DNA from 3 places in the Azotosporobacter soli genome. Region 3 is predicted to be linked to each of the others. Evidence: riboswitches for the same ligand, from Rfam matches in the RefSeq annotation. Region 3 holds a riboswitch; each other region holds the start of a gene.

Region 1 (9,944 bases), on a different contig from region 3:
ACTAAGAACGTTTGCGCGGGAGAAATTAAGAAAACTTATTTTACGACCACGACCGGGATTTTTGCGTAAGTGACCAAAGCATGAGCGACGCTGCCGAGCATTAGGCTGGCAAAGCCGCCGTGGCCGCGCGTACCGCAGACAATCAGATCGGCGTTCAGGCTGGTCGCTTTTTTCATGATTGCGTCGGCGACATTGCCTTCACCGATTTCACTTGTTGCAGCGACGCCTTTTTCCTTGCAGTAAGTGACGGCGGAAGCTGCTTCTTCCTCAAAACTGTTGATAAAGGTCTTTTCCAGTTCCATGGTCATATTAATCATATCCATCTGTTGAAAACTGCGGTCGTATACAACCATGACATGAATCGAGGCGGCAGTGGTTTTCGCGAGATTGATCGCCCAATCGAGAGCCTTTTTACTGTTGGGTGAGGCATCATAGGCAAGGATGATTTTTTTTAACGACATAGCACTGAACCCCCTTTTTTCTCCTATTATAATAAGACTTCGACGAAGAAGAAAAAGTTCCTTCAATAATATGGAAGATAAAGAAGTGAATGTAAAAAGAAACGCTGCGGCAGGGAAGCGAAGCGCGCGTGCAGAAAAGAGGAAGCGGAGGTGAAGGAAAGTGGATATCCGTCTTTTAAAGACGTTTTTATTGGTAGCCAGACTGCTCAACATTACCAGAGCAGCCGAACAGCTCAGTTTTTCGCAGCCTGCAATCACGGCGCAAATCAGCAATCTGGAAGACGTGTTCAAGGTGGCTTTGTTTGAACGGCGGGGCAAGCGCCTTGCGTTGACGGAGGCGGGACGAAACTTGGTCGGCTACGCCGAACGCATCGTGAGTCTGTGGGAAGAAACGCAAAATGCGATGACGGTCTTCGGGCATGGCGGCGACAGTTTGCGCCTCGGCGTATCGACGCAAATGATCAATTATTATCTGCCGCCGGTGCTGCGTAAGATCCAAAGCCAGCTGCCGGAATTATATTTATCGGTGGAAGTATGCATGAACACGGCGGACGTATTGACCGGTGTATTGGAACAGCGTTATGATTTGGGCTTTATACACGGCAACAACAAATTAGCGCAGTTACAGCAGCATCGCATTTGGCGTGAAAGGGTCGTTTGGGTGGCCGCCGCGCAGTGGCTGGAAAATCAGGATGCCAACCAAGTGATCAGCGCATATCCGTTAATCAACTACACGGAAAACTCGGTCTTCCGCTCGTTGTTGCAACAGGCCGTAGAAGAAGAGTGGCAGGCGCATATCGAATACAGTGATTCCGAGGCGTTGCGGCAAGCCGTTTTGGCGGGGCTTGGCGTTTCGTACCTGCCCTGGACACTGGTTGAGGATGACATTGAAGCAGGACGCTTAGTCGAGCTGGTGCAGGGGCCAGCGTTGGAACTGGAAATTTCGCTCGTGCATCTGCGAAAAAAAGAATTCAGCGTCGCAATCTATGCGCTGCTCCTGGAATTGGCCGCTGCGGTCGACGCGCCGGAAAGTCTGAAAGCGCTGCTCTAATGCTTTATCAGTTTTTTAAATAAGCATATGCAATCTCTCGATTTCACTTATCTGCCGATTCTTGATAAGCTGAAGACAGGCGAAAAGACGGGGGGAAAGCATATGCTTACGATTGGAGTTCTCGGCGGCATGGGGCCGCTTGCGACGGCAGATTTAATGATGAAAATTGTCGGCGTTACGCCGGCCGGCTGTGATCAGGAGCATGTGCCGGTTTTAGTATATAACAATTCGCAAATTCCATCGCGCATCGAAGCGTTGTTGTCAGATGGGACAGATCCGCTAAAAGAAATGGTTCGCTCGGCGCGCTGTTTAGAAAAAGCGGGCGCCGACTTTTTAATCATGCCCTGCAATACGGCGCATTATTGGTATCAATCATTGAAGAAGAAGATTACAGTACCGCTTTTGCACATGATAGAGCTGACGGCGCAGGCTGCCGCCAAAGAACAAAACGCCAGACTGCTGCTGCTGGCTACTGCGGCAACCGTGAATACGGGATTGTATCAAAAGGCGTTTGCGAAAAATGAAGCGCAGCTTATCTTGCCGGACGCAGCAGAGCAGGCGCTCGTGTCGCGGGCGATCGAAGGCGTCAAGGCCGGACATGTGGCGGACAATGCTTGCCTTGCCGATTTGAACAGACTCTTGGAACGGCAAGCGGACAACGGCGCGGAGGGATATATAGGCGGCTGTACGGAAATACCGTTGCTCTTTCCTTACCTGACGAAGCGGCTGCAGGCGATCGACCCGACACTATTGTTGGCGAAAGCTGCCGTGGAGGCGGCGCGCAGCGGGCGGATCGAGCCGTTGGGCTCGAATGATAAACGAAGAGAGGCTGTCTCTTGCCAGGCGGAGTAAACGCCTGCAAAGAGACAGCCTCTGTTTTTATTCGTACGCCGCGTTTGTGTTTAACGCAGCTTCACGTCTTCGCCGTCGAGGATGGTGTTCATTGTCTTCATCGCGCACATCTTGCCGCACATCGTGCAAGTGTCTTCGCTTTCCGGTTTCGACTCTTCGCGGTAGCGGCGCGGTTTGACAGGATCGATCGCCAGATCAAGCATGCGCGGGAAATCGATCGCGGCGCGCGCGGCGCTCATCGCATTGTCCCAGTCGCGTGCGCCGGGAATGCCTTTGGCGATATCGGCGGCATGCGCCGCGATACGTGAGGCGATGATGCCTTCTTTCATGTCGTCAAGATCGGGCAGACGCAAATGTTCGGCCGGCGTGACGTAACAGAGAAAGTCCGCGCCGTTGGCGGCTGCAATCGCGCCGCCAATCGCACTGGTGATGTGGTCATAGCCGGGCGCGATATCGGTGACGAGCGGGCCGAGGACATAAAACGGCGCACCGTGGCAGAGGCGCTTTTGCAGCGTCATGTTGGCGGCGATTTCATTCAGCGCCATATGACCGGGGCCTTCAATCATGACCTGGACATTCTTGGCCCAGGCGCGTTTTGTCAGCTCGCCTAAGGCGATCAGTTCCTCGATCTGCGACGCGTCAGTGGCGTCGTGAATCGAACCGGGACGGCAGGCGTCGCCGAGGCTAATCGTCACGTCATATTTTGCGCAGATGTCGAGCAAGCGGTCATAATGCTCGTAGAACGGATTTTCGGCCTGGTTCATTTCCATCCAGGCGAAGAGAATCGAGCCGCCGCGCGAGACGATGTTGGTCAGGCGGGGATTCTTTTTGAAACGCTCGGCGGTGGCGCGGTTAAGGCCGCAATGAATCGTCATGAAATCAATGCCGTCAGCGGCGTGCGCTTCGACGACCTGGAAAAACTCATCGACGCTGATGTCCTTTAAATCTTTGTCCAACATGCCGACCGCGTCGTACATCGGTACGGTGCCGAGCATGACTGGAGACATTTCCACCAGACGGCGGCGGAAATCGCTGGTCTTGCCGAAGCAGCTCAGATCCATGATCGCATCGGCTTTCAGATCGATCGCGGCGCGAACCTTGTCCAGTTCAATCTCCTGGTTGCAGCAGTCCTTGGATACGCCGAGATTGACGTTGACCTTGGTCTTGAGTCCCTGGCCGACGCCGGACGGATCGAGATTGACGTGGTTTTTGTTGGCCGGAATCGCGATCTTACCTTCGGCGACCAATTGGCGCAGCGTTTCCGCCGGCATTTGCTCCCGTTCCGCCACACGCGTCATTTCCCGGGTAATAATTCCTTTGCGGGCGGCATCCATTTGCGTAGTATACATCATGTCATTTCTCCTCTGCTTTATAAAAATATCTTTTATGGCGAAGCTTGGGAACGACCAACACGAAGGGCGGAAGAAAAAATCTTCGTGTCTTTGCACTTCTTCCCCTCTTCGTGTTAAAACTCGCTGTTGCCGTAGGCATTCTTATTCCTGCCAGAGCTTTTGCAGCGCTTGGACTTTTCCTTTAATGTCGTCAGCGCCGACGATGTCGCTGACCAGACAGGCGCAGTAGGCGCCGCGTTCGATGACTTGCGGCAACGTACTTTCTTTGATGCCGCCGATCGCGACGAACGGAATGGAAATGTTGGCGACGACGTAGTCAAGATAGTCGAAACCGACCGGTGCGCAAACGTCTTTCTTCGTTTTGGTGGCAAAGAGCGGGCCGACGCCGATATAGTCTGCGCCGCGTTGCACCGCGTCTTGCGCCTGCTCTGGAGAGTGGGTGGACAGGCCGAGCAGCATTTGTTCGCCGACCAAACGACGCACTGCCTCGAGCGGCATGTCGCCTTGGCCGATGTGTATGCCGTCAGCCTCGACCGCCAAGGCAATGTCGGCGTGATCGTTAACGATAAAGACGGCGTCATAGTCGCGCGTCAGTCGGCGAAGCTGCAGACATTCCTCATATTGCTCTTTTTTCGCTTTATCCTTTTCCCGGTATTGAAGGATGCGCAAGCCTCCTTCCAGCATTGCGTGCGCCACGCTCAGATTATCGCGTCCGTTCGATAGTTCCTGCGCCGTGATGCCGTATAAGCCGGACGGCAGCTTTCTTCGCCGCAGTTTACCTTGCAGCGCCGCCGAGAAATCCTGCTCCAGGCTATAGGACTGATAACGCAGGCTTTCATAAACCTTAGCCAGCGGATAGCAGCCGACAAGTTTCAGGTTTTCTTCAATTACGCGCAGCGCCTCCTGGATACGTTTATTGGCTCCGGCGGAAACCTGAAAGGGATTATCCCGTTTGTCGGAGCAAATTTGCTGTGAGAGCGGGAGTCCGATATCGCCGCTTGCATTTCGTCCGGTCAGCAATTGCTGTTCCAGTGCGGCGGCCTGATTGCGAATTTGGTGACGAAATGTTTTCAAACGCTGCGTAAGCTCTTTGGCCTCCAAATGGAAGCGGGCCATGTCTTCCAGCGTGCGGCAACCTTCCGCCGCACGATTAAGATTGGCATCGAGAATACGGTAAATGGCTGAATCGGACATCTTCATTCCTCCCGTGCGACGTGATTTTCCAATACGAAACTGAGCACCAGATCGGCCTGCGTCGCAGCGGCAATCGCAACACGCGGCGAGAGCGGCGGACAGGTCACGCCAACTTCGCTCGTTAAATCGCCGACAACGTAAAAATTATCGCGCAAGCGATGCGGTTTGATTGACGTTGTATTGCCCCAGCCGCCAAGACCCGATGCGGCAACCAGCAAACGAGTATGCTTGAGGCAAAACTCGCTGAGCATTTTCTTGCTTTCAGCGCGGTCAAACGCTTCGACGATAATTTCATACTCAGCAAATAAAGCAGCAATATTGTCGTTAGTGACGGTTTTATTATGAAGCGTCAACTCAAGATCAGGGTTGATTGCCAGAAGATTGTCGGCCAATGCTTGTACTTTACTTTTGCCGATTTGTGCGCTGAAATAAAATTGTCGGTTCAGATTGCTGGCGGATACCACATCAAAGTCGATCAAAAGCAGCCGGCGAAAACCGCTGCGTACCAGATGCGTTGCGACGTTGGAACCAAGGCCGCCCGCACCGGCTATCGCGATGCGCGTCTGACGGATCGCGGACAATTGATGCGCCGTGAAAAAATGGGCTAGTCCCTCTTCAAACTCATTCATAACGGTTCCCAATCTTTCATGACCGGCTGGTAGCCATGTTCGCGCAGCGAACTGCACATTTCAGCTACGCTGCGCCGGTCGGCGATTTCAAACTGGCCGCTTTCGCCTTCACCGGTATGGCCGCCGACCGCGGTCGATACACCGGCCGACATTTTCGTGATGCCGAGCGGCAGCAAGTGGTTGCGTAAATTTGCCGATTCGCGCGTCGACAGCGTCAGCCCGGAGCGGGGCAAAAAGAGGCGACTGGCCAGGATAAACTGAACCAGATTGCGGTCGCTTACGTCGACTGCCGCTTGAAATGTACCGCCATGCGGGCGCAGCCGCGGAAAAGAAAGACTGATGTCCACTTCCGGGTAGCGCTGCACCAGATAATGGGCGTGCAGTGCGGTGAAAAACGCATCGCTTCGCCAGTCGGCAGAAAGGCCGAGCAAAGCGCCGAGATTCACGCCGCGCATACCGGCCTGGCAAGCCGCTTCGGGCGCTGCAAGACGGAAGTGGTAATCCCGCTTTGGACCGGACGGATGGACTTCGGCATAGCGAACCGGGTTATAGGTTTCCTGGTACATCGTCATTTGGTCGGCTCCGGCTAATGCCAAACGGCGGTAGCCTTCTGTATCCAGCGCATAGATCTCGAGCGCCAGCGAGGCAAAGTGGGGCCGAAGGATTCTCAGGCAGTCTGCTAAATAGTCAAGACTGGCTAACTTGGGCGCATCGCCGGTCAGCAGCAAAATGTGGCGCAGGCCGCTGGCGGCAATCGCTTTTCCTTCCGCCTCGACTTGGTCGAGCTGCAAATGGTGGCGCGGGATCAATTGCTGGCTGGAGAAACCGCAATACAGGCAGCGGTTGCTGCAATAATCGGAAAGATAAAGCGGCGTGTAGAGCAAGATGGTGCGGCCGAAATGCTGCACGGTCAGTTGATGCGCTTTTTGCGCCAGCGCTTCAAGATAGGCTTCTGCAGCAGGCGAGAGCAAGGCGGCAAAATCATCCGGCGTTAACTGAGACTTATGCAATGCCTGCTCGACCTGCTCTTTTGTCGCCTGAAAGGAAATGCTTTGATAGCGCCGATACTCCTGCGCGAAGCCCGTCAGCATGATGCTTCCAGAAAGCCGGTCAATGGCGAAGAGGCGCTCGCATATTGCCGGATGCTGCCGGCGCCCGCCAGATAAGCCTGGCGACCGGAGATTACGCTATGTGCAAACGCTTCGGCCATCAAAAGCGGATCGGAAGCGCTCGCGATCGCCGTGTTCAAGAGACAGGCGGCAGCCCCCATTTCCATTGCTTCACAGGCCTGCGACGGTTTGCCGATTCCGGCGTCGACAATGATCGGCAGCGGTATTTCTTCGATTAAAATACGGATCAGTTCTTTTGTCTGCAGCCCGCGGTTGCTGCCGATCGGAGCGCCAAGCGGCATGACCGCGGCGGCGCCAGCTTTAACAAGAGCCTTGGCAACCATCAGATCGGGGCTGACATAGGGTAAAACGACAAAGCCTTCTGCCGCTAAAATTTCCGTGGCCTTTACCGTTTCAAAGCCATCCGGCAGCAGATACTTTTGATCGGAAATCACTTCGATCTTGATCCAGTCGCCGCAGCCGGCCGCTTTGGCCAAACGTGCCAAGCGCACCGCTTCTTCGGCGTTGCGCGCGCCGGATGTGTTCGGCAGCAATTGAACATCGGCGGGAATATGCGCCAGGATGTTGCGATCAGGATTCGAAAGGTCGACGCGCCGCAATGCGACGGTAATGACCTGAGAACCGGAGCGGGCGACAATATCGGGGATCAGTGCGTCATCGGCATATTTGCCGCTGCCGATAAAAAGGCGGCTCGTTAATTCGCGTCCGCCAAGCAGTAAAGGTTCCATCATGCTTAGCCTCCTCCTACGAAACGTAATACTTCTAAATGATCTTCTTCCTTTAAGAGCAATGTGCTCCAGTCGGATTGCGGAATAATATTGCCGTTATGTTCGACGATTACTTTTGCGGGCTCCAGATTTCTTGCGCGCAAGAAATCATAGAGCGAGCAGGGTGCTGTCAATACTTCGGACTGGCCGTTCAATGTAATGTTCATAAAGCTACCTCCTTGCAGAATAATCGGCAAATAAAAAAAGCCTGTCTTTGCAGACAAGCTTGACAGCGTTTCGTGATTCCCTGACCCAGGCGCGCTGGCAGCTTCCCTACGGTGGTCCTAACCACATCAGGTTCAAAGGGTCGAAAACATTCGTTTTCTCTCAGCCTTGCGGCTCCCCCAGCTGTGTTTACCTATAGAATTGTTTGATTCGATTATAGTCTGAAACAAGAAGTCATGTAAAGAGTTTTCGGCAGAAGGCGGAAAAAATAAAATCAGCAATGACTAATTTTTGCTAAGCGGCAAGTCGCTCTTCGCTGACAACGGCCACGGTCTGACTGGCCGCGGCGCGACGCAGCAGAAGATAAGCAGAGGCGCCGAATAACGCGCCCAGCAAGAAAAGCGTGAGGATGTGCTGTCCCAGCTGCGGCGCATGCCCGCTTAACGCCATGTTGCGCAGCGGTGCGGCGAAATAGCTGAGCGGAAAGAGGTAGTGAAGATATTGTGCGCCGTTGATCATCGCGACTTGCGGCCAGACATAGCCGGAAAAGATGAAGGAGCTTATGGAATAAACGAGCGAAAATTGCGTGAAGCTCACTTCGTCCTGAAACAGGTTGGCTGACAGCGCGGCCAGCATCAGCACCGCAAAGATGAAAGCGCCGCCGAATGCGAAGAGCGGCCCAAAACCGATCCGCCAGGGAAGATGGAAGACGAAGACGATCAGCGACAGCGTCAGCGCGTAGGCGAATAGGCCGCAAAGCCAATAGGGGATAAGCTTGCCGAAGAGCAGACGTCCGGGAGAAATGCGCTTCAAGAGACGGCGGTCGGATAACTCATAAAGGATTCCGGCGCCGCTTGAAAGAAAGAGGCCCTGCTGCAAGGCGGTCATCGCCAGACCGAGCAGGAAAAAATTCGAATAGCTGAGCGTCGGATTGTCAAGGATGCGCAGGCGGTAGGAAAGCGGCAGCGCTTTGCTCTGCGCCGAACCGGGCAGCTGTCCGATGCTTTCGAGCAAAGAGACGCCGATCTGACTGGAAAAACCGAGCGCGATCTCCTGTGTGGCGGAGATCATCGGGTTGGCAAGCGTGATGTTCGCACCGTTCGCATCAAGCAACACGTTTGCGGAACGGCCGCTCTTGATGTCGCGCGAAAAATCGGCCGGAATCGCCAATGCGGCAACGGCGGTCTTGTTTCTGAGCGCCTCCTCCATTTCCTCCTGCGAGCTGACTTCTGCGACCAGGCGGAATTTTTCCGAATCGCTGAACGCGCGAATCAGTTGACGGCTGAGTTTGGACTGATCCTGATCGTAGACCAACAGAGGGATGTCGTTGATGACATGACTGTGGTAGAGCGTACCGAAGAGCAAAGCATAGATGATCGAAGCGCCGAAAAGGAAGACGGCTCGTTGTCGGTCTACGAGGAAGATCTGTTTCAGTTCTCGCCAAAACAGTTGACGCAACGTCATGACGCCACCTCCTTCGAATTACGTTTCAGCAAGAGACAGGCCGTCGAGAGGAAGAAGACGGCGAACGCGAGCAGGCTGGCGATGCTTTGCCAGAATACCGGAGTATAACCGGCCAGCAGCAGGTCGCGCAGCGGGTCGGCGCAGTAACTCAGCGGCATCAAAGCGGAGAAGATATAGGAAAAATCATTCATCGCCATGAACGGCCAGCTAAAGCCGCTGAAAAGCGAGGCCGGCATGATATAGAGCATCGGTTTTCGTACCGCGTCCAATTCGTCCTTGGCTGCGGAAGAGAAGAAACTGCCGACGCTGACCAACGCTCCGGTGAAGGTAAAGCCCAAAAGACCGATTTGCCATAGGCTGCCGCGGATCGGAATGGCAAAGACGAAGTGGATCATAGTCAGATAAGACAGATAGGCGATGAAGGAACAGAGCCAATACGCGCAGAGACGACCCGCCAGAGAAACCGCGCCTTCACGGCGTTGGCGCTGGCGCAGCATCACGCCGCAGGTCGCGAGCATGATGCCGAGCTGCAGCGTATGAGCGCCGAGACTGGGCAGCATGAAATAGTTATAGGCGGAGGTCGGGTTGTTCAAAAGGCGGATGCCGAGACGCAGCGGAGCGGCGTTGCGAAGCGCCTGATCCGGCTGCTCGTCGATGACTTCGAGCAGTTTGGCGGCAGCGCCGGCTGCAAAAGTCTGGATGATCTCCTGGCTCGTGCTGGCTATCGCATTCGCGTACAAGAGGTTGTCGCTGCTGCTCGTCACCAGGAGCTGCGAGGCCCGATTGCTCTTGATGTCGAGGGAGAAAGCAGGCGGGATGCTGAGCGCGGCCAAAGCGGCGTTTTCCTGCAGCGCGTTTTCGAGCTCTTCCTGGCTGTCT
Region 2 (9,944 bases), on a different contig from region 3:
ACTTGCAGGGCCGTACCTTTGCTTTTACTGACCCGCTGAGTTTTTCCGGCCATATGGTGATTGAGGATTATCTGAGCCGTCAAAACACCGTACCGGAAAAATATTTTAAGCGCTTTTTCTATACCTATAACCACGATAAATCACTTTGGGCCGTTGCAAATAAGTTGGTTGACGGCGCCAGCATCGACAGTCAGATTTATGAATATGCCAAACTGCGCAATCCTTCACTGACGGAGAAAATCCGCATCATCTCCTCTCTGAAACCGTCGCCAACCGGGCCGGTCGCGATCAGCAAACGAATTCCCGCAGAGCAAAAGGAAGCGCTGCAGCAAATCTTCCTTAATATGAACCAAACGCCGGAAACTGCGGAGGCAATGCAACAACTGATTATCGACCGCTTTGTTCTGCCTCAGCCCGATCTATACGCACCCTTGAAGAAAATTTATGATCGTTCGAGCGTGATCCTATGAGTACGCTTTGGCATCGCCTGCAACGCCTCAGCCTCTATTATAAAGTCAACGGCCTGATCATCGGCATGCTTTTGCTCTGCAGCCTGATCATCGGCTTCATCATGCTGCAAAGCACCTCTCGCCTCTTGGACAGTCAAATGGAAAAACGCGGTACCGAAATCGCAAGCTATATCGCAGCACTGAGCAGCAATGACATTTTGATCGAGGATCATTTCTCCATTTTCGACCGCCTGAATAAGACAAAAGCCAACAATGAAGAAGTACGCTACATCCTGGTAACCGATTCCGCCGGGCGCATCCTGGCGCATACTTTTACCGGCCCGCTGCCGCAAGGTCTGCCTGCCGTATTGCTTCCCCCTCCGCCGCCGCTCGATACGACATTGCCGAGCGAGCTTCCTTCCAGCCATCAAATCAGCCGTTTTAGCAGCAACGAAGGACCGATCCGTGAAATCAGCGTTCCTATTGAAGGCGGCGACATCGGCTTCGTGCGCGTCGGTATGTCGGAAAAAACGACGCAAATTTTACTCGCGCAAAAATTCAACGAGATTATTTTGACGACGCTGCTGATCTGTTTTCTTGCCGGCATCGGCGCAACGCACATCACCTTTGTGCTCATCCAGCCAGTGCACAATCTCTCCTTGATCGCGCGCCAGATTCAAGAAGGCAACTACGATGTGCAGGCAGATGTACGCAGCGAAGATGAGGTTGGACGTTTGGCAAAGAGCTTTAACGCGATGGCCGCCAGTCTGCGCGAAAAGGACCTGGAAAACAATCGTTTATTAGAAGAATTGCGCGCCAAAGAAGCGCTGCGTGCTTCCTTGATGAGCAAACTGTTCACCGTCCAAGAAGACGAACGCCGCCGTCTCTCCCGCGAATTGCATGACGAAACCGGCCAGTCGATGGCCTCCCTATTGGCCTATATGAAGGTGCTGCTCGCTAAGTTGACCAGCGCCGAACAAAAAGAGCTGCTCATGGGCGCGCGCGATGTCGCGATCAGCGTCTTGGACGGTTTGCGCAAGATGGCGGTGGAGCTTCGTCCGCCGGTGCTTGATTATCTGGGCATTGTGGCCGCGTTGGAAAAATACGCGCAGAATTTTGCGCAGCAGCATTCAATAGAAGTGAACTTTGCGCCGCCTGCGGAAAAACTGCTCGTCTCCAATGACATTGCGCTCGCGCTTTATCGGATATTGCAGGAAAGTTTGACCAACATTGCCAAACACGCGAATGCGCACCGCGTCGATATTGAGTTGACGAAAAGCTTCGAACATGTAAAAATGGTCATCAGGGATGATGGACAGGGCATTCATGCCAACGCCTTGGCAACGGCCTTAGAACATAACCGTTTGGGACTCTTCGGTATGCAAGAACGCGCTGAACTGCTCGGCGGTAGCCTGGTCTTTCGCTCTTCGCACAAGCAGGGCGCTACAATCATTGTAATCTTACCGATGGGAAGTGACGGACATGTCTAAACTTCGAATTCTCTTAGCCGATGACCATTCGGTGCTACGCGCCGGACTCAAACTTTTGTTGAACAGCGAAGCCGATTTTAGCGTAGTCGGCGAAGCCGCGAACGGCGAAGAGGTGCTTCGCTTGTTGGAACACAAAACCGCCGATATTTTATTGCTCGATCTCTCGATGCCGCAAATGGGCGGCTTGGAGTGCATCCGTGAAATTAAAAGCCGCGGCCTCGCGGTCAAAATTCTCGTCCTGACCATGTACGCCGATGAACAATATGTCAAAGAGGCCATGCAGGCCGGCGCAATGGGCTACGTAGAGAAAAACGCATTGGACACCGAACTCTTTATCGCACTGCGCACTGTCGCACAGGGACATCGTTACCTCAGCGCGCAAAATGCGCAGATTTTGCTGAACAGCCTGCTGACCGATTCGCCGCACGAATTGAACGACGATCCCTATACGCTGCTCAGCGCACGCGAACGGGAAGTTTTGAAATTATTGGTGCGCGGTCACTCCATGAGCCAGATTGCCGAAATCCTCTGCATCAGCGTCAAAACGGTCGACACATATAAGACAAGGCTGATGGAAAAGTTGAATTGCAGCCGCAAGAGCGAACTGGTTGAATATGCGCTTAAATACAGCCTGCTGCCGAGCAAAGGCCAGATCTCTTAGTTTTCTTCACACTAGGGGCCGCGAATCATTGTAAGAATTTATCTTACAATGATTCGCGGCTTTTTTCTTACGCTAAAATCAGGCTTTTCCCGCTACTTCCAATTCTTGAATAGTGTGATAATTAACGTTGTAATCATCCTAATCACAAACGAGAGAATAAGGAGAGTGTTAGGGAATGAAAAAGAACTGGAAAAAGGCCCTGGCCGCGGGTGCAGCCGCACTGGTTTTGACGACCGGTTTCAACGTCGTCGACATGAAAGCCGCCGAAGCGAAAGTCAACTTCGAACTGTTTGATTTTGAAGCGCATCGCGGCGGACGCGACGCACGTCCGGAAAACACACTGGTTTCCTTCGCTTATGCTATGGAACTGGGCGTGACCACTTTGGAAATGGATATGCAGATGACCAAGGACGGACAGCTGGTCATCAGTCATAATCCGGTACTCAGCCCGAATCTGACCAAAGGTCCCGACGGCAAATATGTCGCAGCTGACAAGTATGACATCCGTACGATGACGCTTGCCGAAGTGAAGCAATTCGACGTCGGCACGATGAATCCGGCAGCCGGCGGTTATTATGACGGCCACGGCAAAACTCAGCTTTCCGTACCGGGCACAAAAATTCCGACCTTGGAAGAAGTGTTCGAATTAGCCAACGCATACGGCAATGACAAAGTGATCTTTAACATCGAAACCAAATCCTACGTCAACCCTGATCCGAACGCTAAGAACAACGCCGATCCGGTTGCCTTTGTAAAAAAAGTCAACGAAGTGGTTAAAAAATATGGCATGGAAAACCGCGTGACATTGCAGTCTTTTGACTGGCGTACACTGAAAGAGATGAAAAAGATCAATCCGAACATCACGCTGGTCGCTTTGACCTGTGAACAGCCCTCCTGGGGTCCGGACGGCGTCTATCGCCAGGTGAACCAACCGGGCGCATCGCCTTGGATGGCAGGTATTGATATTGACAAGTATAACGGTGATTTCGTCAAAGCAGCAAAGGAATGCGGCGCTGACATTGTTTCTCCTTACTGGGAAGAACTGTCCAACGAACTGGTTGCCGAAGCGCATGAACTCGGCATGAAGGTTGTGCCTTGGACCGTTAACGATCCGAAGAAGATGAACATGCTGCTCGACATGGGCGTAGACGGCATGATCAGCGACAAACCTTGGCTGATGCGCGAAGTCCTGATCCAACGCGGCATCAAGGTTGCCGATCCTGTGATTAAAGCTGACAGCCCTTATCACACCGGCACTGACATCGTCAGTGGCGAAACCAAAGTCACCAAAAAAGGCGGCGACTCGGCCGAATAATGATAACAGTGCGTGAAGGATGCTTACACCTTAAGCATCCTTCGCACTATTATAAATTTATCATCTGAAAAGTGAGGTATTATAATGTTAGAACTCTTCTGGAAAGTATTTGCGACGGGTCAAGATAAACCGGCTATGACCGGCGATCAAGGCACCATTGCTAAAGAATTCAACAAACGTCGTTGGTCGGTCTTCTCTTCCATCACCTTAGGTTATGCACTCTTTTATGTACTGCGTCTCAATTTCTCCGTCATCAAAAAACCGTTGATGGCAGCTGGCGTGCTGAACGCACAGCAACTGGGCATCATGGGCTCGGTCTTTTTTGCCACGTACGGCATCGGTAAGTTCGTCAACAGCTTCCTGGCTGACCGGATGAACAACAAGCGTTTCTTTGCTTTGGGACTTTTTCTTTCCTCGGTTATTACTGTAATTATGGGCTTCACCAATGAATATCTGCCGCTCGTTGTTCTCTGGGGCATCAACGGCTGGTTCCAATCGTTCGGCGCCGGTCCTTGCATCGTTTCGCTGAATCAATGGTTCAGCAACCGTGAACGCGGCACCTTTTACGGCATCTGGTTCACGAGCCATAACTTGGGCGCAGCCTTCACTTACATGGCAACGGCAACGATCGTCGGCGCTTACAGCTGGAAAATGGGCTTCATCATGCCGGGCCTCTTCTGTATGCTCGGTTCGCTGCTGATCTATTTCTTCATGTATGACCGTCCGGAAACCTATGGTCTGCCGAATGTCGCAGAATTCAAAAACGATCATGCTCCGATCGTTGAAAAGGAAAAATCCGTCGGCGCGCTGCAATGGGAAGTCGTTAAGCGTCCTGCGGTCTGGATTCTTGGTCTTTCCAGCTTATGCTGCTACATTTCCCGTTATGCGATTGAAAGCTGGGGCATCATCTATCTGACCGAAGCCAAAGGCTATTCTACGCTCGGCGCCAGCGGCGTCTTGGGTGTAATGCAGTTCGCCGGCATCTTCGGCGCACTGACTTGCGGTCTCGTCTCCGACAAATTCTTTAACCACAAACGCAACATGCCTGCTTTGATTTACGGCGTTCTTTACGCTTTGTCGATTGCTTTGTTCGTCTGGGCTCCGGCGCATCCGATGATCGACATGGGCAGCATGGTCCTCTACGGCTTCACGATGGGCGCATTGGTTTGCTACCTGGGCGGTCTGATGGCCGTTGACATTTGTCCGAAACGCGCTACCGGCGCGGCAATGGGCATGATCGGCCTCTTGAGCTATGGCGGCGCAGCGGCGCAAGAAGTCGTCAGCGGTTATTTGATCAATTCGCACATGACCATCGTCAATGGCAAAAAAGTCTATGACTTTGCACTGGCTGCCGATTTCTGGGTCGGCGCAGCGGTCGTATCCTTTATCCTGGCCGCTTTGGTCTGGAACGTTAAAGCTAAAGACTAAATTCTTTTCGCATAAGGCCGTCTGCTGCAGTGAAAGTCTCGGCAGACGGCTTTTTATTGCCGTCAAAGAAGAAGAGAGCCCGCAATGATTGCAGGCTCTCTTCTTTGCGTTTTATAAAATTACTGCGGCAAGGAATAGGAACGCCTTTCTCTGTCAAAGATGCCGTACAAGCGCTTTAATGGCAGCGCCGCCATTACAACTAGGCAGATAACGCCTTCCACACCGATAAACGTGCCATTTACCATCAATGAATACCAGTAGGGCGACATGCCAGGTGGCGCATAACTGCCAAAAAAGACGACGCCGGAAATAAAGTGGCAGATAAAACGTCCGAACATAGCCACTACCGTCCCCATCATTACATGTTCCTTGAAATAGCCGATTAAGCCAAGCGCAATAAAGGGCAGCGGATAGTCAAACAGCACCTGCAGCGGATGAAGCACATACGGGTCCAAGACCAGCGTAATGATGCCGTAGAGAAAACCGGCTAAAAAGCCGACTTCCGGTCCATAAAAGAGCGCTAAGAGCAAAATAGGCGCCATACTGCCCAGCGTGATGCTGCCTCCCTGCGGCAGATGGTAGAGCCGGAACACTTTCAAGACCGTCGCCAGCGCGAGCATCATGCCGATATTGGCCATCACACGCGGCGTTAAAGGGACTTTTCGCATGCGAAGACTTGCTAAAATCAATAATATAAGCCCCGCAAGCGTAAGCAGCGATGTGGGATGAGCCGTCAATTCCGTCAGATTTTTCGTTAAGGTTGCCGCGTCAATCATATTTTCTCCCCCTTTTATCAATAAAAAAAACCACGACCCGAAAAGAGTCCTGGCAAAAACGGCAGGCTTCCCTTCGCTGGCATTATCCAGATCAGGTGTAAGGGTTAATGAGGCAACGTCTCATCTCTCAGCCCTGGCGGGCACCCCTAGCAATACGCGTATTTAGTTTGTCCTAATCATATTATACTCCGCACAACTTGACAAGCATCCCAGGAAAAATAGATGCCCAGCCAACCGCTTTCTACCTGAAAGGCCGGTTTCTCGTCTTTTTCCGGCCGGTTGCAAAGCGTTGCCGGACGCGTCGGTTCGAGCAGCTCGGATGGAAGACTCCAATGTCCCCCCTTCATTTGCACACCGTTGCAAGGCCCGGCAAGCGGCAAAAGCGAGATCACTTCAGGCGCTTGCCAATCGATAATTTCAAACGACGCCGGTCCCGGCAATAAGACCAGCGCCTCCTGCTCATCCGCCATGATCCAGCCCCGTATGCCCCATTCCCTGCTCCAGATCAGACTGGTCGCGTTAGCCCAGGCATGGTCGAAACGTCCGCCAAACGCGCCGCTTACGATGACCGCTGCGCCATCGAACGTTTTTCCGGCCTCTTGTAAAACCAACTGCAAATCGGTCCAGTCCTTATCTTGCGGAAAGAGCGCCACACGGCTGCCCTGTTCTGAGGCCCATTGCCAGCCGGCAATCGTCCCGCTGTCCCGATCGCCAAGCAGTACTTCCGGAACGATGCCGGCCAGTCGGCAGGCATCTACGCCGCGATCGGCGCACCAGACATGACGCTGCACGCTGCAGCTCGTCAGCCATTCGCTTTGCGGCATCCGCCCGCCCGCTACCACCAGCAGCTGTTCTTGCCCCAAGGAAAATGAAAACCGCCCCGTCAACTGAGGCAGTCGTATGATCTGCTCATCTATCACGATCTGCTCCTTTTGCAAACTGAATCTCTCTATGATAAACTAAACCGGATACTATGAAACTGAGGTGAATTCTTTGCGCATGCATCTATCTGTCTTATTTCTTGCCGCCTGCCTTTTTTTCCTGCCAACCGCTTCGGCAAATGCCGCTTACTGGCTTAACGGCTCACCTGTCGAAAGCATCGACAGCGCCGCCTCCGAGCAGGATCTTAAAGAACTGACGCCGCAAAACGAGTGGTATGGTCGTTTTACCGATCACCCGGCCGGCTACAGCCTTTTGATTCCGTCCTCTTTACAGGAAGACTTCACTCTTTCGCCGGTGCGCAACGTCTTTTTTAATGATACGACGCGCATCGAGATCTACTATGACAATTTTTCCGGTACGGAAAACAACAGCCGCGATTATATTTCCTATGGAAATCGTTTCACGCTGAACACGAATGATCATACGGTTTTGGCGGAAGACTCACGCACGATCAACGGCTTGCGCGCACATATCCTGGAGTGGCAGCGTCGGCCACTGGCGCATATCGAGAACGACAAGCGTTATTATGCCAGCGCCGAATTCGTGAAAAACGCGAAAGAAGTCTATACGGTTTTCATCAAATCCAGTCAGCCGATTACAAACGCGCGCGAGATCTTCAGCAGTTTCCGCCTCGCTGCGCAGACAGGACGCGCGGTCTACAGCAAACCGCTGCTGCCGGCGCGCTCCGCAATGAACAAAGAAACGGCCGCACTCTTTCAATCCGTTTTCTCCGCCAAAGCGCTTTTAAGCTGGGGCATGTTTGAACCCTCGGCGCCGGAAACGATGTCCTATCTGACTGCGATCGAAGAAAAGCTTAACTATCCGCTTAATTTCATCATCCGTTACCACACGCTGGAAGAGAGACTCCCGCTGCGCGGTTTGCAACAGGCCTATGCTGCGGGCAAAGTTGTCGAGCTTACCTTCCAGTCGATCCGCCCCGGCAACGCGGTGGCAATGTCGGCGGCCAATTACCGTAAAGACAACGCCAGCACGATTTATGATATTCTCGACGGCAAGTACGACGCTTATCTCGATGAATATGCGCAAAGCCTGAAAGAATTCAACCATCCGATCCTCTTCCGTCTCAACAATGAGATGAACGGCGACTGGTGTTGGTACTCCGCCTATTTCACCAATAAGGATGCGGCTATGTACATCGCCCTTTGGCGCTATCTGCACGACCGTTTCCGCCAGGCTGGCGTCGATAACCTGATCTGGGTCTGGAATCCGCACGACGTATCAAGACCCGACTTCAAATGGAACCATGCACTCGTCTACTATCCGGGTGATGAATATGTCGACGTCGTCGGCATGACCGGCTACAATACCGGCACCTACTTTCCCGGTGAAACGTGGCGCGATTTTGACGATATTTACCGCCCCTTATATGCCGAGTACAGCCAAGTCTTCGATAAACCGTTCATGCTGACCGAATTTGCCGCCAGTTCGGTCGGCGGCGATAAGGCCGCCTGGACGCGCAACATGTTCCGCCAGATCCGCCAATATCCGAATATTAAATTGGCGATTTGGTGGAGCGGCATTGATTATGACAACAACGGGCAGCCCGGCCGTATCTATCTGCTGGATGAAGACGAAACGATGACCGAAGTCTTTCGCGACGGCTTCAAAGCTTTCCCACCCGTTAAGCTCAATATTCCCGCCGCAGAACCGAAGCCCGGCAACGCGAAATAAAAAATAAGCAGCCTGCCTATGCAGACTGCTCAGACCGTCGACAAAATGCACTTTACGCAAAGCGTAAGGTGCATTTTTCAATTTCAGTTATCCAATTTTCACTGCAAAAACGCAGTTTTTCGAAAAAACGTTGAAAAACAGGCGGTAATATACCCCTGCGTTTCTTCCAGGTCGCCAGTTTTTTCAGATTCATGCATGCAAAAGTAAGCGTCACCTGCATTTTCACTTTCTGCAGGCCACGCAGTTGCGTATAGCGCATTGCATGCTTTTCTTTTGCATCTGCAAAGACACGCTCAATTGTTTGCGAGCGCAATTTGTAAATATCGCGATATATCGGCATGTGCCGATACTCATCAGCAAGTTCCAGATAGGATTCCCATACATGCCTTTGGACTTGCTTTTGATGCGCTTTGCTCTGCGTGCATTGCTCTAAATGCGGACACACTTTGCATTGTTTTGCATCGCTTTTATATTCTTGATATCCTTCACGATTCGTCGTACTGTAGCCAAGCGCCTGGTTGCCAGGGCAAATCATGCATTCATAATATTCATCATATACGTATTCATATTTCTTGAAGAACCCTTCTTTTGTCATAGGACGCTTGTAGGGAACGACAGGAATTCGGCCACTGTCGATAATTTGTTTCATAATCCAGGGCGTTTTGTAGCCCGCATCGACGGCAACGGTTTCGGTTTCAGGGAAATAACTGACGACTCGTTCATACAGTTCATCAAACAATCGACTGTCATTAACATTGCCCGCTGCGACTTCGTATCCTAATATGAAGTTATGCCGGTCACAAGCCGTGTTGGTTACGTAGGCAAAGCATTTTTCATGCTCGCCTTTATGAAACAAGCCGCTTTCCGGATCCGTCGTACTTTGCGTGATGGTTTTACCTTGCGGCGGATTTTCATCGTCGTCTTTATCTTTTAACCGTTTCTTGCCATGGTTTTCGCGATCGGCTTGAATTTCCGCATTCAGTTCATCTTGATATTGCTTGGCCGGAATCGGCACAAACACTTTTGCGCTTTTCTTTTTGTTGGCTCGTGCTTTGATATGGGTTCCGTCAATGAATACGGAACTTGCATCAATGAAACCGCAGTTTACTGCTTCGTACAGGATGCGCATAAAGATCCGCTCAAACACATCGCTTCCTTGAAAACGCCGGGTATAATTCTTGCCGAAGGTTG
Region 3 (9,944 bases):
ATTGAATAAAAAACCATAAAAAGAGGCCGACTTTCGCATGAAAGTCGGCTTCTTTTTATTATTTCTCTAACAAATCGCGTACCACAACACCGGCGATCAATAAGCCGGATGTCGCCGGGACAAACGAAATGCTGCCGGGCACCTGACGTTTCGTCAGACAATGGCGATCGGAACCTTCCGGGCAGACGCACTGCCCGTCACAATTAGCGCCCGGTCCCTGCGGTTTCAGGGGGATCTCCTCGGAATAGACGACTTTTAATGCCTTGATGCCGCGCGCGCGCAGCTCCTTGCGCATCACCTTAGCCAGCGGGCATGTCTTCGTCTTGTACAGATCGGTGACGCGCAGCTGGCCGGGATCGAGCTTATTGCCCGCGCCCATCGCGCTGATCACCGGAATGCCTTTTTCCTCCGCCTGCATGATAATGTCGATCTTGGCCGTCACCGTATCGATCGCATCGACAATATAGTCATAGTCGGCGCGGATCAGCGCATCGCCCTGCCCCGGCAAATAAAAGGTTTTATGCGTTTCTACGACCGCTTGCGGATTGATCGAAAGGATTCGCTCCTTCATCGCTTCCACTTTGGCCTGACCGACCGTGGCGCGCGTCGCGTGAAGCTGCCGGTTCAGATTGGTCAGACAGATCAGGTCGTCATCGACCAGTACCAGATGTCCGACGCCGGCTCTGGCCAGCGCTTCGACGACAAAACTGCCGACGCCGCCGACGCCGAACACCGCCACCGTGCTTTCCGCCAAACGTTTTAAACCCGCTTCGCCGATCAACAGCTCCGTGCGGGAAAATGCATGTAACATAGTAAAATCCTCCATGAGTATAGTAAAGCGCATTCATTATCACAAGATACGCCCGCCTTGTCAATCAAAATCCGTCGGCGTTTTGTTTTTTCCGCCTGCAGCGGTCGTGGCAAAGCGATTTCAATTCAGGCTGTGCTGCTTTTTCTCTTCCTGCAGGATGAAGTCTTTGAACTGTTTGACTGCGGGTGAAATATAACGTCCCGGTTGCCACGCCAGGCCGATCGTACGGAAACAGACCGGTTCGACAATCGGCAGGAAGACGATTTTCATTTGCTCGAGACCATGAATATGCGGAATCATCGCCACGCCCAAGCCCGCTTCGACCAAACCGGCGACCGTCATGATTTCTTCGCCTTCAAATTTGATTTCCGGGGCGATGTTCGCGCTGCGCAGCAGTGCGTCGCTTAAGATCCGCAAGCCGTAATGTTCTTTAAAGGTGATCAGCGGTTCTTCCGCGATGTCGCAGAGGCGGATGCTGGCGCACTTCGCCAATGGATGCGCAGCCGGCACGGCAATGAACAGTTCTTCCTTAAAGAGCGGCGTCCATTCAATGCCTTCTTCTTCCACCGCCGCGCAGAGGCATAGGTCGATCTCACCGCCGAGCAACTGTTTGACCAACGCCGCCGTGCCGTTTTGGTAGAGTTTGAACTGCACCTTAGGGTGCAGCTTGCGAAAACGTCCAACCAGACTGGGCACGAAGTTCGTTCCCAGCGAGTGCAAAAAAGCGAGCGCGACTGTCCCCTGTTCCGGGTCGATGTACTCGCGGATCGATTCCCGCCCCTGCTCGATTTCAAGCATCGCCCGCTCGATATACTGCAGGAACATCCTGCCGCAAACGCTTAGTTTGATCCGCTTGCCGCCGCGTTCAAACAAGGCGAAGCCAAGCTCTTCTTCCAGCTTTGCCATTGAGCGGCTCAGCGCCGGTTGTGAAACGGACAGTTCCAGCGCGGCTTGCGTGATGTTCTCCAGTCTGGCAACCGTCTTGAACTGTTGAAATTGACTCCACTGCATTCGCTCACCACCTTTATATAATCATAACGCATCATTTCAATGTAAACAATGCATTGGACGCATGAACTATTCCCTATTATGATAGAAGAAAAAGGATAACCCGCGTGAAAGGACCGTGTTTTTTATGCAAGCTTACATTCTTAAAGATAGTCGCGCTTATTACCGGGCGATTGCCGCGCTCTTCGCCGGCAGCCTGGTCAGTTTCGCCGTGCTTTATTGTACGCAGCCGCTGTTGCCGGTATTCTCGCGCGAGTTTCAGTTGTCTCCCTCTTGGGCCAGCTTATCCGTGTCGCTGCCGACCGGGGCGATGGCTCTCTCGATGCTGCTCGTGGCAGGATTGTCCGACCGGATCGGGCGCAAACGCACGATGGCGATCGCGCTCGGCGGCGCTTCGCTCTTGACGCTGGCCAGCGCCTTTGTCAACGACTTCAACCACCTCTTATTCTTCCGGGCGCTGCAGGGCGTCCTGCTGGCCGGCTTTCCCTCGATCGCCATGGCCTATGTCAACGAGGAATTCGATCCAAGCATCACCGGCCTCGTCATGGGCATTTACGTCAGCGGCACTTCGATCGGCGGACTGGCCGGACGTCTGGCCGTCAGCGCGATCACCGATCATTTCTCCTGGCAACTGGCGCTCGGTTCACTCGGTCTTTTGACGCTTTTAGCCAGCCTCGGTTTTTGGCTGGCGCTGCCGAACTCGCAGCGCTTCCAAGCGTCGCCGAAACCGCCGCGTCAACTGGCACTGGCGCTGCTGCGTCTCTTGCAAAACCGGGTCCTGCTCTCGCTATATGCGATCGGCTTTGCAATCATGGGCAGCTTTGTCACGTTATACAATTACATCGGTTACCCGCTCCTGGCGCCGCCTTATAGTCTCAGTCAGACCGCGATCGGCGCGCTGTTCTTTCTTTATCTGGTCGGCACGTTCAGTTCCACCTACATGGGACGCCAAGCCGATCAGCTCGGGCATTCGCGTATCCTTTGCCGTTCTCTTTCGATCATGCTGGTCGGCGCGCTCGCCACGCTCTTGTCTCCGCTCTTTTTAAAACTGACCGGGCTGGCCGTTTTCACGTTCGGCTTCTTCGCCAGCCATTCGGTGGTGAGCAGCTGGATCGGCAAATGCGCCGCGCAGGACAAGGCGCAAGCCTCGTCACTCTATCTTCTCTTCTATTATCTCGGCGCCAGCGTGATCGGCGGCGCAGGCGGCTTTTTCCTGCACCGTTGGAACTGGCCCGGCGTGATTTTCCTGGCCGCTTTCGTACTCAGCCTCGCCTTTGCGGTCAGCTTTTTCCTGCTGCGCCAGGAAAAAAGCGCGGCCATCCAGGCCTCTTCACCCTTATCGGTAGAGAGCTAAGATTTTTTCGCTCATCAATCTGAATAACAAGAAGGGTCTGTTGCAAAATAAGATTTTACTCTCATTTTGCAACAGACCCTTCTCTTTATGCCGCTGCCGGAAGTCGGCCGACGGCTTCGCTTCGGATTTCGATGAGACGATCATCGCCGCTGAAGTCGATGACCTTAAGCGCTTTGATCTTTTCCACCAGGATATCGCGCAGCGGTATGTTGCTGTCTTTTAGGTTCTTGCCTTCTTTGAACATGCTGTAGCCGTCACCGCCGAGCGCCATGAAGTCATTCGTCGCGACGCGATAGCCGCGCTTCTTATCGAGCGCCTGTCCGTCAAGCGTCGTCACCGCGACGATCCGTTCCCCTGGCGGCAGACTGGCGTCGTATTGCACCTTGAGTCCGGCATATTGCAACATGCCGATCTTACTGTTATGAATGCCGTACTGCAGGACCTGCATGACCTGCTCGCCGGTCAGATCGACGGTGAAGAGCGTATTGTCGAACGGCATGATTTCATACAGATTGCCCATCTTGATCAGTCCGGCCGGAATGCTGGTACGGATACCGCCGCCGTTTTGAAAGGCGATGTCCGCCTTGGCGGCTTCGCGCAGCACGTCGCTGCTCCATTGCCCGAGGAGCGAGACATTTTGCTCGCTGCGCTCATGATGCAATTCCCTTAGCGTTTCTCCCAGCACCACCTGCTTGATCGGCGCGACCTCCGCTTCGGCTTTCGCCACGATCGCGGCTACAGCCGGGTCGGCTGTCAGTTCCGCCGGATTCAGTGCGCTGACCTTGGCAACGCTGGCCGTCACCTGTCTGCTTTTTTTATCATAGGTCAGATCGATCTCACCTACCGCACGGCCGAAATAATAGGCCTGCACGATCGGCACTTCACCGACCTTGCCAAAGATCGTCTGATGCGTATGCCCGGATACGATTGCGTTCAAACTCGGCACGCCCGCCGCCAAGCGTGCGGCGTCATCGCTGATGAGACGACTTTCCTTATCCTGATAGCTGCCGAGATGGGAGACGACAACGACCAGATCCGCCCCCTTCGCCTTGAGCTGCGGCAGCAGTGCCTTCGCGCGCTCCACCGGATCGGCGAACTGATACGCGCCGACCGCTTTCGGATTCGTCATATAGGCAGTCTGCGGCGTCGCAAGGCCGATGACCGCGATGTGGACGCCCTTGCGTTCGAGCATCTGATAGTCTTTGGCGAACGGCGCCGCTTTAGCGCTGTCTTTCAGCAGGATATTGGCGCCAAGATAAGGGAAATTCGCCTGTGCGATCCGCTGCTCTAAGCGTTCAATGCCCCAGTCGAATTCGTGGTTGCCGAAAGCCATCGCATCGAACGCAACCTCGTTCATGAATTCGACGACTGGCTTGCCGTAGAGCAGATTCGACTCCACGCTGCCCTGAAACATGTCGCCGCCGCTCAGCAGCAGCGTCCCGTCCGGATTCTTGGCGCGCAACGCTTTCAAATAAGCGGCCAGTTTTGCCGCGCCGGGATTTTTTCCGTTTTCAATCAGCGCGCCGTGAAAATCATTGACGCTCACGATTTGCAGTTCGACTTGGTCGCCATTTTCCTCGGCCGTCGCGGCCGCTGTCCAAAAGGTCAGACAGACGGCGACAAGACAAAGCGCAAGGAGTGTTTTTTTCAGTTTTTGCATACGCAACCTCCCATTTTCCTATTCCTCGCATACATTCTTTTTTAATTTTCGCCGCTTGCCAACTATTTCCTGCTCCTCTTCCCCACCGAAAGTTGACAAAACATTGCTACAATTCCACCTTTTTCTTTCAAGGCACGAAGACTTCTTTCACGAATTGTTAGCCTGTAGCTTATTTTGAACAGGGAGTGTGTTCAACATGGAAAAAAATCTTACCCAGGCAAGCATCAATCTCGACGAACTCAAAATCGAAGACGTGATCGACCTCGACTTTCTGCAGCAGTTTCAAAACACGTTCGCGGAAAGCCTTGGCATCACCAGCATCGCGGTCGATATCGACGGCACGCCGGTCACGTCGCCCAGCAACTTCACCCGCTTCTGTATGGATTTCACCCGTCAGTCGCCTGTCGGCTGCAAACGCTGCATGGAAGGCGACCGCAAAGGCGGCGAAGAGTCGGCGCGCACCGGAAAACCGGCGATTTACGAATGTCACGCCGGCTTGATCGACTTTGCCAGCCCGATCATGCTGGAGGGCCGCCAGATCGGCTCCATGCTGGGAGGTCAGGTGCTGACCGAACCGCCGGTCGAAGAAAAATACCGCAAGATCGCGCTGGAAATCGGCGTCGATCCCGATGAGTATGTCGCTGCGGTACGGGAAATCCCGATCATGCCGCGCAAAAACATCGAGTCGGCCGCCTTGCTTCTCTATCTGGTTGCCAATACCATCTCCAAGGCCGGCGCGTATAAATATCGCCTCCGCCATATGGCGCAAATGATCAATGACAATCTGACTAATATCTCCGCGACGATCGAAGAGCTGGCCGCCTCCGCAACCGACGTAAATACCAACCAAGGCCTCTTGAACGCGGAAATTAAAAACGTAAATATCGTCTCGGCGCAAATCAACGACGTGATCGAATTCATCAAAGAAATCGCCGACGAAACGCGCCTGCTCGGCCTTAATGCCGCCATCGAGGCCGCGCGCGCCGGTGAGGCCGGAGCCGGCTTCGGCGTCGTCGCGCAGGAGATTCGCAAACTGTCCGGCGATTCAAAGGAAACGATCGGCAAAATCCGCGAGTTTACCAACATCATCACGCAGTCGGTCAATAAAACCGTCAGCATGGGCGAATCCACCTCGATCATCATCAATCAACAAGCGTCGGCCATCGACCAGGTCGCACACAACATCGTCGAACTGACGGAAATATCCGAGCAACTCTATAAACTCACGCAACAAAATTAATTTCATTTGATCGCATCTTGAAACTGAAAGGAGCGAGTACTTTGGCACGCATCCAATTGCTTGTTTTTGAAGTCGGCAACCGAGAATTTGCCATCGACGCAGAATCGGCGAACGGCATTCTTCGCGCAAAAAAATTCACCATTCAAAAACTGCCCGGCAACGATCAGCGCATCGACGGCATGATCAATTTACGCGGCAAGATCATTTATCTTTTTAATCTCTGCAGCAAGCTGGACATCCCGCACCGCGAGATCAGTCCGGAAAGTAAGATTGTTTTGGTCCAGGTGTCGGAAGGCAGCGTCGGCTTCATCGTCGACGAGGTCAACGACATCGTCCGCTTCGACACCGACGAGATCGAACCGGCGCCCTTTTTCGTTTCCGCCAAGGACGCCCAATACATCAGCGGCGTCGGCAAGATCGATGAACGTCTGCTGGTCATTCTCAAGTTGGATCATCTGCTTTCGGTCGAAGAACTGGAGTCGCTGCCCGAATCCGTATGAACCGCCCCGTGAAAAGCCGGGCGCAGGCCAAACGTCTGCGCCCGGCTTTCCCTTTTTCGCCGCAGCACAGGATTTTAACCGGCTACGCCGAATGAAGCATTTATGAAGTTTTTTCACGATACGAAGGAGGTTTCCCGATGTCCATCCGCACCGACCGTTTGCGTCAATTTTTAGCCGGCATCGCCTGCGACGCTGTGCTTGTCAGCAAAAAAGAAAACGTCCGCTATTATTCGGGCTTTAGCGGCAGCAATGCCCAACTCCTGATCACACCGGATCAGGCCTGGCTGCTAACCGATTTTCGTTACGTCGAGCAGGCCACGCAGCAAGCGCCGGATTTTTCGATCCTGCGCTACAGCGGTTCGCCCTATCCGGTCATGACCGAAACGCTGGCGTCTGCCTATCCTGGCAAGAAGTTGACGATCGCCTTCGAAGGCGACTTTGTCGTTCACGATACTTTTGAAGCCTTGAAGACGGCATTGCCGGAATCTGCCTGGCAAAGCTGCAGCCTGGAGTCGCTGCGCATGCAAAAAGACGCCGAAGAGCTGCGCCTCATCCATCAGGCGATGGAAATTAGCCAGCAGGCTTTTGCGCAGATTCTGCCGCTGATTAAACCCGGTGCAAGAGAATGCGACATCGCTCTGGAACTCGAGTTTGCAATGCGTCGCCGCGGCGCAGAAGGCAAGGCGTTCGATTTCATCGTCGCCTCCGGAGCGCGCGGTGCGCTGCCGCACGGCGTGGCCAGCGAAAAGGAATTGTGTGAAGGCGAATTGGTGACGCTGGACTTCGGGGCAGTGTATAAAGGCTACCATTCCGATATGACGCGCACGCTTTGCCTTGGCACGGCAAGCGAAAAACAGCTCGAAATCTACAACCTCGTCCTCAAGGCGCAGGAAGTCGGCTGCGCCGCAATCCAACCCGGCATCACCGGCAAAGACGTCGATGCCGCGGCGCGGCAGGTCATCATCAGCGGCGGTTACGGCGAGCAATTCGGTCATGGCCTTGGGCACGGTCTTGGACTGATGATCCACGAAGAACCGCGCCTCAGTCCGGTCGGCGACCGGATACTGACGATCGGCACGCCGGTCACCGTAGAACCGGGCATCTATCTTCCCGGTTGGGGCGGCGTCCGGATCGAGGACACCGTGGTCGTCTCGGCGGACGGCTGCATTAACCTGACTGCCGGAACCGGCAAAGAGCTGCTGGAGATCCGCTGATCTCTTTCAATCGATCCCTGCCGCGTAAAGTACGGTTGCAATTTTACGCCGCCTGCTTTATGATTAAGACAATTAAATATGGGCAAGGGGAGCCGGTATCGCCGGCTGAGAAATGCACCGCTAAGTGCATGACCCTTATACCTGATCTGGATTATGCCAGCGTAGGAATTGCCAGCCGACTCACAAGCCGTCAGCGCATCTTTCTCTGGATGCGCTGTTTTTATTTTATTCCATGAACACAGGAGGAATTCCGGATGAACTTAAAGCAGCAGCTGGCCGAGGCGCTCGAGCGCGTCCAGGCGCAAAACCCGTTGATCCACCAACTGACAAACTTCGTCACCGCCAACGACTGCGCCAATGTCACACTGGCGCTCGGCGCGTCGCCGGTAATGGCTGACGACCCGGGCGAAGCGGCGGAAATGAGCAGCGCCGCCGACGCACTGGTTCTAAATATCGGCACGCTCGATCACAGCCGTCTGCCCGCCATGCTCTTGGCCGGTCAGGCGGCGGCAGAGAAAGGCATTCCGATTATTTTTGATCCGGTCGGCGTCGGCGCGACCGCGCTGCGCAGCGCCGCGGCACAGGAGATCATTCGCTGCCTGCCGCTCAGCGTGATTCGCGGCAACCGTTCCGAAATCAAACAACTGGCCGGCTTTGCCTCTGTTATCAAAGGCGTCGACGCGCAGGAAGACGACGACGAAGAAATCAACGATCTTCCGGCAATCGCACGCGACTTGGCCCAGCGTCTCGACTGTGTTGTTTGCGTTACCGGCAGACAGGATCTCGTCGTCGACAAGCATCGCCTCTGTCTGATCAGCAACGGACATCCTTTTCTCTCTCGCATCACAGGTACCGGCTGCATGGCAAGCGCGCTGATCGCTTCCTGCTGCGCAGTCTGCGGCGATCCGTTCCTCGGTGCTATAACCGGCCTCACCGTCATGGGCGTGGCGGGCGAAACGGCGCAGGCTACACTGCGGGAAGGCGAGGGACTAGGCACGTTTCGCCTGCGTCTCTTCGACGCCATTTCCACTCTGACGCCCGAAACTTTCGCCGCAAAAGCGCGGCTCACAACAACCATAAAGGAGGCTCCCTCATGCCGCTACGCCAACTGACTTTTAGCGCTTTATTCGTCGCCATCGCCGTCTTTTCCGCCCATATCGTCTATATCCCGGTCGGCATCGCCAAATGCTTTCCGATCCAGCATGCGATCAATGTCCTGCTGGCCGTGCTGCTCGGCACTCGCTATGCGGTCAGTGCAGCCTTTACCACCTCACTACTGCGCAATCTGCTCGGCACAGGCTCCTTGCTCGCGTTCCCCGGCAGCATGATTGGCGCAGCCTGCGCCGGTTTCTTGTACCAAAAAACCGGGCGCATCTGGGGCGCGATCCTCGGCGAAATCATCGGTACCGGACTGATCGGCGGCTTGTTGGCCTTTCCGATCGCCAAATTCCTCCTTGGCTCGCAGGTCGGTGCTTTTTTCTTCATCATTCCGTTTCTGATCAGCACCACCGGCGGCAGCCTGCTCGCCTATCTGCTCTGTCAAACGCCGCTTGCCTCGTTCTGCCGCGAGCGCTTGGGGCAATGACTAGTGGCTAGTGGCTAGTGGCTAGTGGCTAGTGGCTAGTGGCTTTTAATTTTACGTGCGATACGCCGCTTTAAAGCATATGCCAACGCCCGTTTCATTTTCCGCTGACTTCCTGTAAAATAAGAGTACTAATAAAAATTGCAGGAGGACGCTGCGTTGGATATACGAAACCTTGCCTATTTCATCGAAGTCGCCCGGCAGAAAAATTTCAGCAAGGCGGCGGAAACCTTGCATGTCTCACAACCGTCGATCAGTAAGGCGGTCAAGGATTTGGAAAACAGACTGAACGTCACGCTTTTTTACCGAAGCACCAAATACGTCGAGTTGACCGATGCCGGCGAAACGATTCTCGAGCAGGCGCAGCAGATCGTCTCCTCGTTTCAAAATCTCACGGCTCAGCTAGATGGGCTCACGCAGATCCGAACCGGCACGATCCATATCGGTTTTCCGCCGATTACCGCGGTAACAAGCTTCTCACACCTGTTGAGCGCTTTTCGCCGCGCTTATCCGCAGATTCAGATCCATCTCTATGAATCCGGGCCGAAAAAAGTCGAGGCTTCCGTTCAGGACGG

What was found. Region 3 has a riboswitch for thiamine pyrophosphate ahead of thiM (hydroxyethylthiazole kinase). Riboswitches for the same ligand answer to the same signal wherever they lie in the genome.
Region 1: it holds a riboswitch for thiamine pyrophosphate, as region 3 does, so the genes downstream of both, thiS (sulfur carrier protein ThiS) here and thiM (hydroxyethylthiazole kinase) in region 3, are expected to answer to the same signal.
Region 2: it holds a riboswitch for thiamine pyrophosphate, as region 3 does, so the genes downstream of both, thiT (energy-coupled thiamine transporter ThiT) here and thiM (hydroxyethylthiazole kinase) in region 3, are expected to answer to the same signal.

What each region holds. Positions count from the first base shown of each region.
Region 1 covers NZ_JAUAOA010000001.1:290,646-300,589, reverse strand. Annotated here, with positions in the region: gene QTL79_RS01345 (universal stress protein) at 36-461, opposite strand; gene QTL79_RS01340 (LysR family transcriptional regulator) at 622-1,512, shown strand; gene cuyB (cysteate racemase) at 1,615-2,364, shown strand; gene thiC (phosphomethylpyrimidine synthase ThiC) at 2,415-3,716, opposite strand; gene QTL79_RS01325 (thiamine phosphate synthase) at 3,858-4,910, opposite strand; gene thiF (sulfur carrier protein ThiS adenylyltransferase ThiF) at 4,913-5,539, opposite strand; gene thiH (2-iminoacetate synthase ThiH) at 5,536-6,630, opposite strand; gene QTL79_RS01310 (thiazole synthase) at 6,624-7,400, opposite strand; gene thiS (sulfur carrier protein ThiS) at 7,403-7,603, opposite strand; TPP riboswitch at 7,690-7,792, opposite strand; gene QTL79_RS01300 (ABC transporter permease) at 7,896-9,065, opposite strand; gene QTL79_RS01295 (ABC transporter permease) at 9,062-9,944, opposite strand, start outside.
Region 2 covers NZ_JAUAOA010000037.1:368-10,311, reverse strand. Annotated here, with positions in the region: gene QTL79_RS17850 (substrate-binding domain-containing protein) at 1-470, shown strand, start outside; gene QTL79_RS17845 (ATP-binding protein) at 467-1,939, shown strand; gene QTL79_RS17840 (response regulator) at 1,932-2,600, shown strand; gene QTL79_RS17835 (glycerophosphodiester phosphodiesterase) at 2,776-3,915, shown strand; gene QTL79_RS17830 (MFS transporter) at 4,000-5,343, shown strand; gene thiT (energy-coupled thiamine transporter ThiT) at 5,463-6,119, opposite strand; TPP riboswitch at 6,171-6,277, opposite strand; gene QTL79_RS17820 (thiamine diphosphokinase) at 6,296-7,039, opposite strand; gene QTL79_RS17815 (glycoside hydrolase family 26 protein) at 7,119-8,753, shown strand; gene QTL79_RS17810 (IS1182 family transposase) at 8,806-9,944, opposite strand, start outside.
Region 3 covers NZ_JAUAOA010000020.1:19,857-29,800, reverse strand. Annotated here, with positions in the region: gene QTL79_RS14425 (N-acetylmuramoyl-L-alanine amidase family protein) at 1-19, shown strand, start outside; gene QTL79_RS14420 (tRNA threonylcarbamoyladenosine dehydratase) at 59-811, opposite strand; gene QTL79_RS14415 (LysR family transcriptional regulator) at 932-1,822, opposite strand; gene QTL79_RS14410 (MFS transporter) at 1,947-3,173, shown strand; gene QTL79_RS14405 (bifunctional metallophosphatase/5'-nucleotidase) at 3,259-4,833, opposite strand; gene QTL79_RS14400 (PocR ligand-binding domain-containing protein) at 5,030-6,073, shown strand; gene QTL79_RS14395 (chemotaxis protein CheW) at 6,115-6,573, shown strand; gene QTL79_RS14390 (M24 family metallopeptidase) at 6,711-7,787, shown strand; TPP riboswitch at 7,863-7,973, shown strand; gene thiM (hydroxyethylthiazole kinase) at 8,042-8,899, shown strand; gene thiW (energy coupling factor transporter S component ThiW) at 8,881-9,372, shown strand; gene QTL79_RS14375 (LysR family transcriptional regulator) at 9,529-9,944, shown strand, end outside.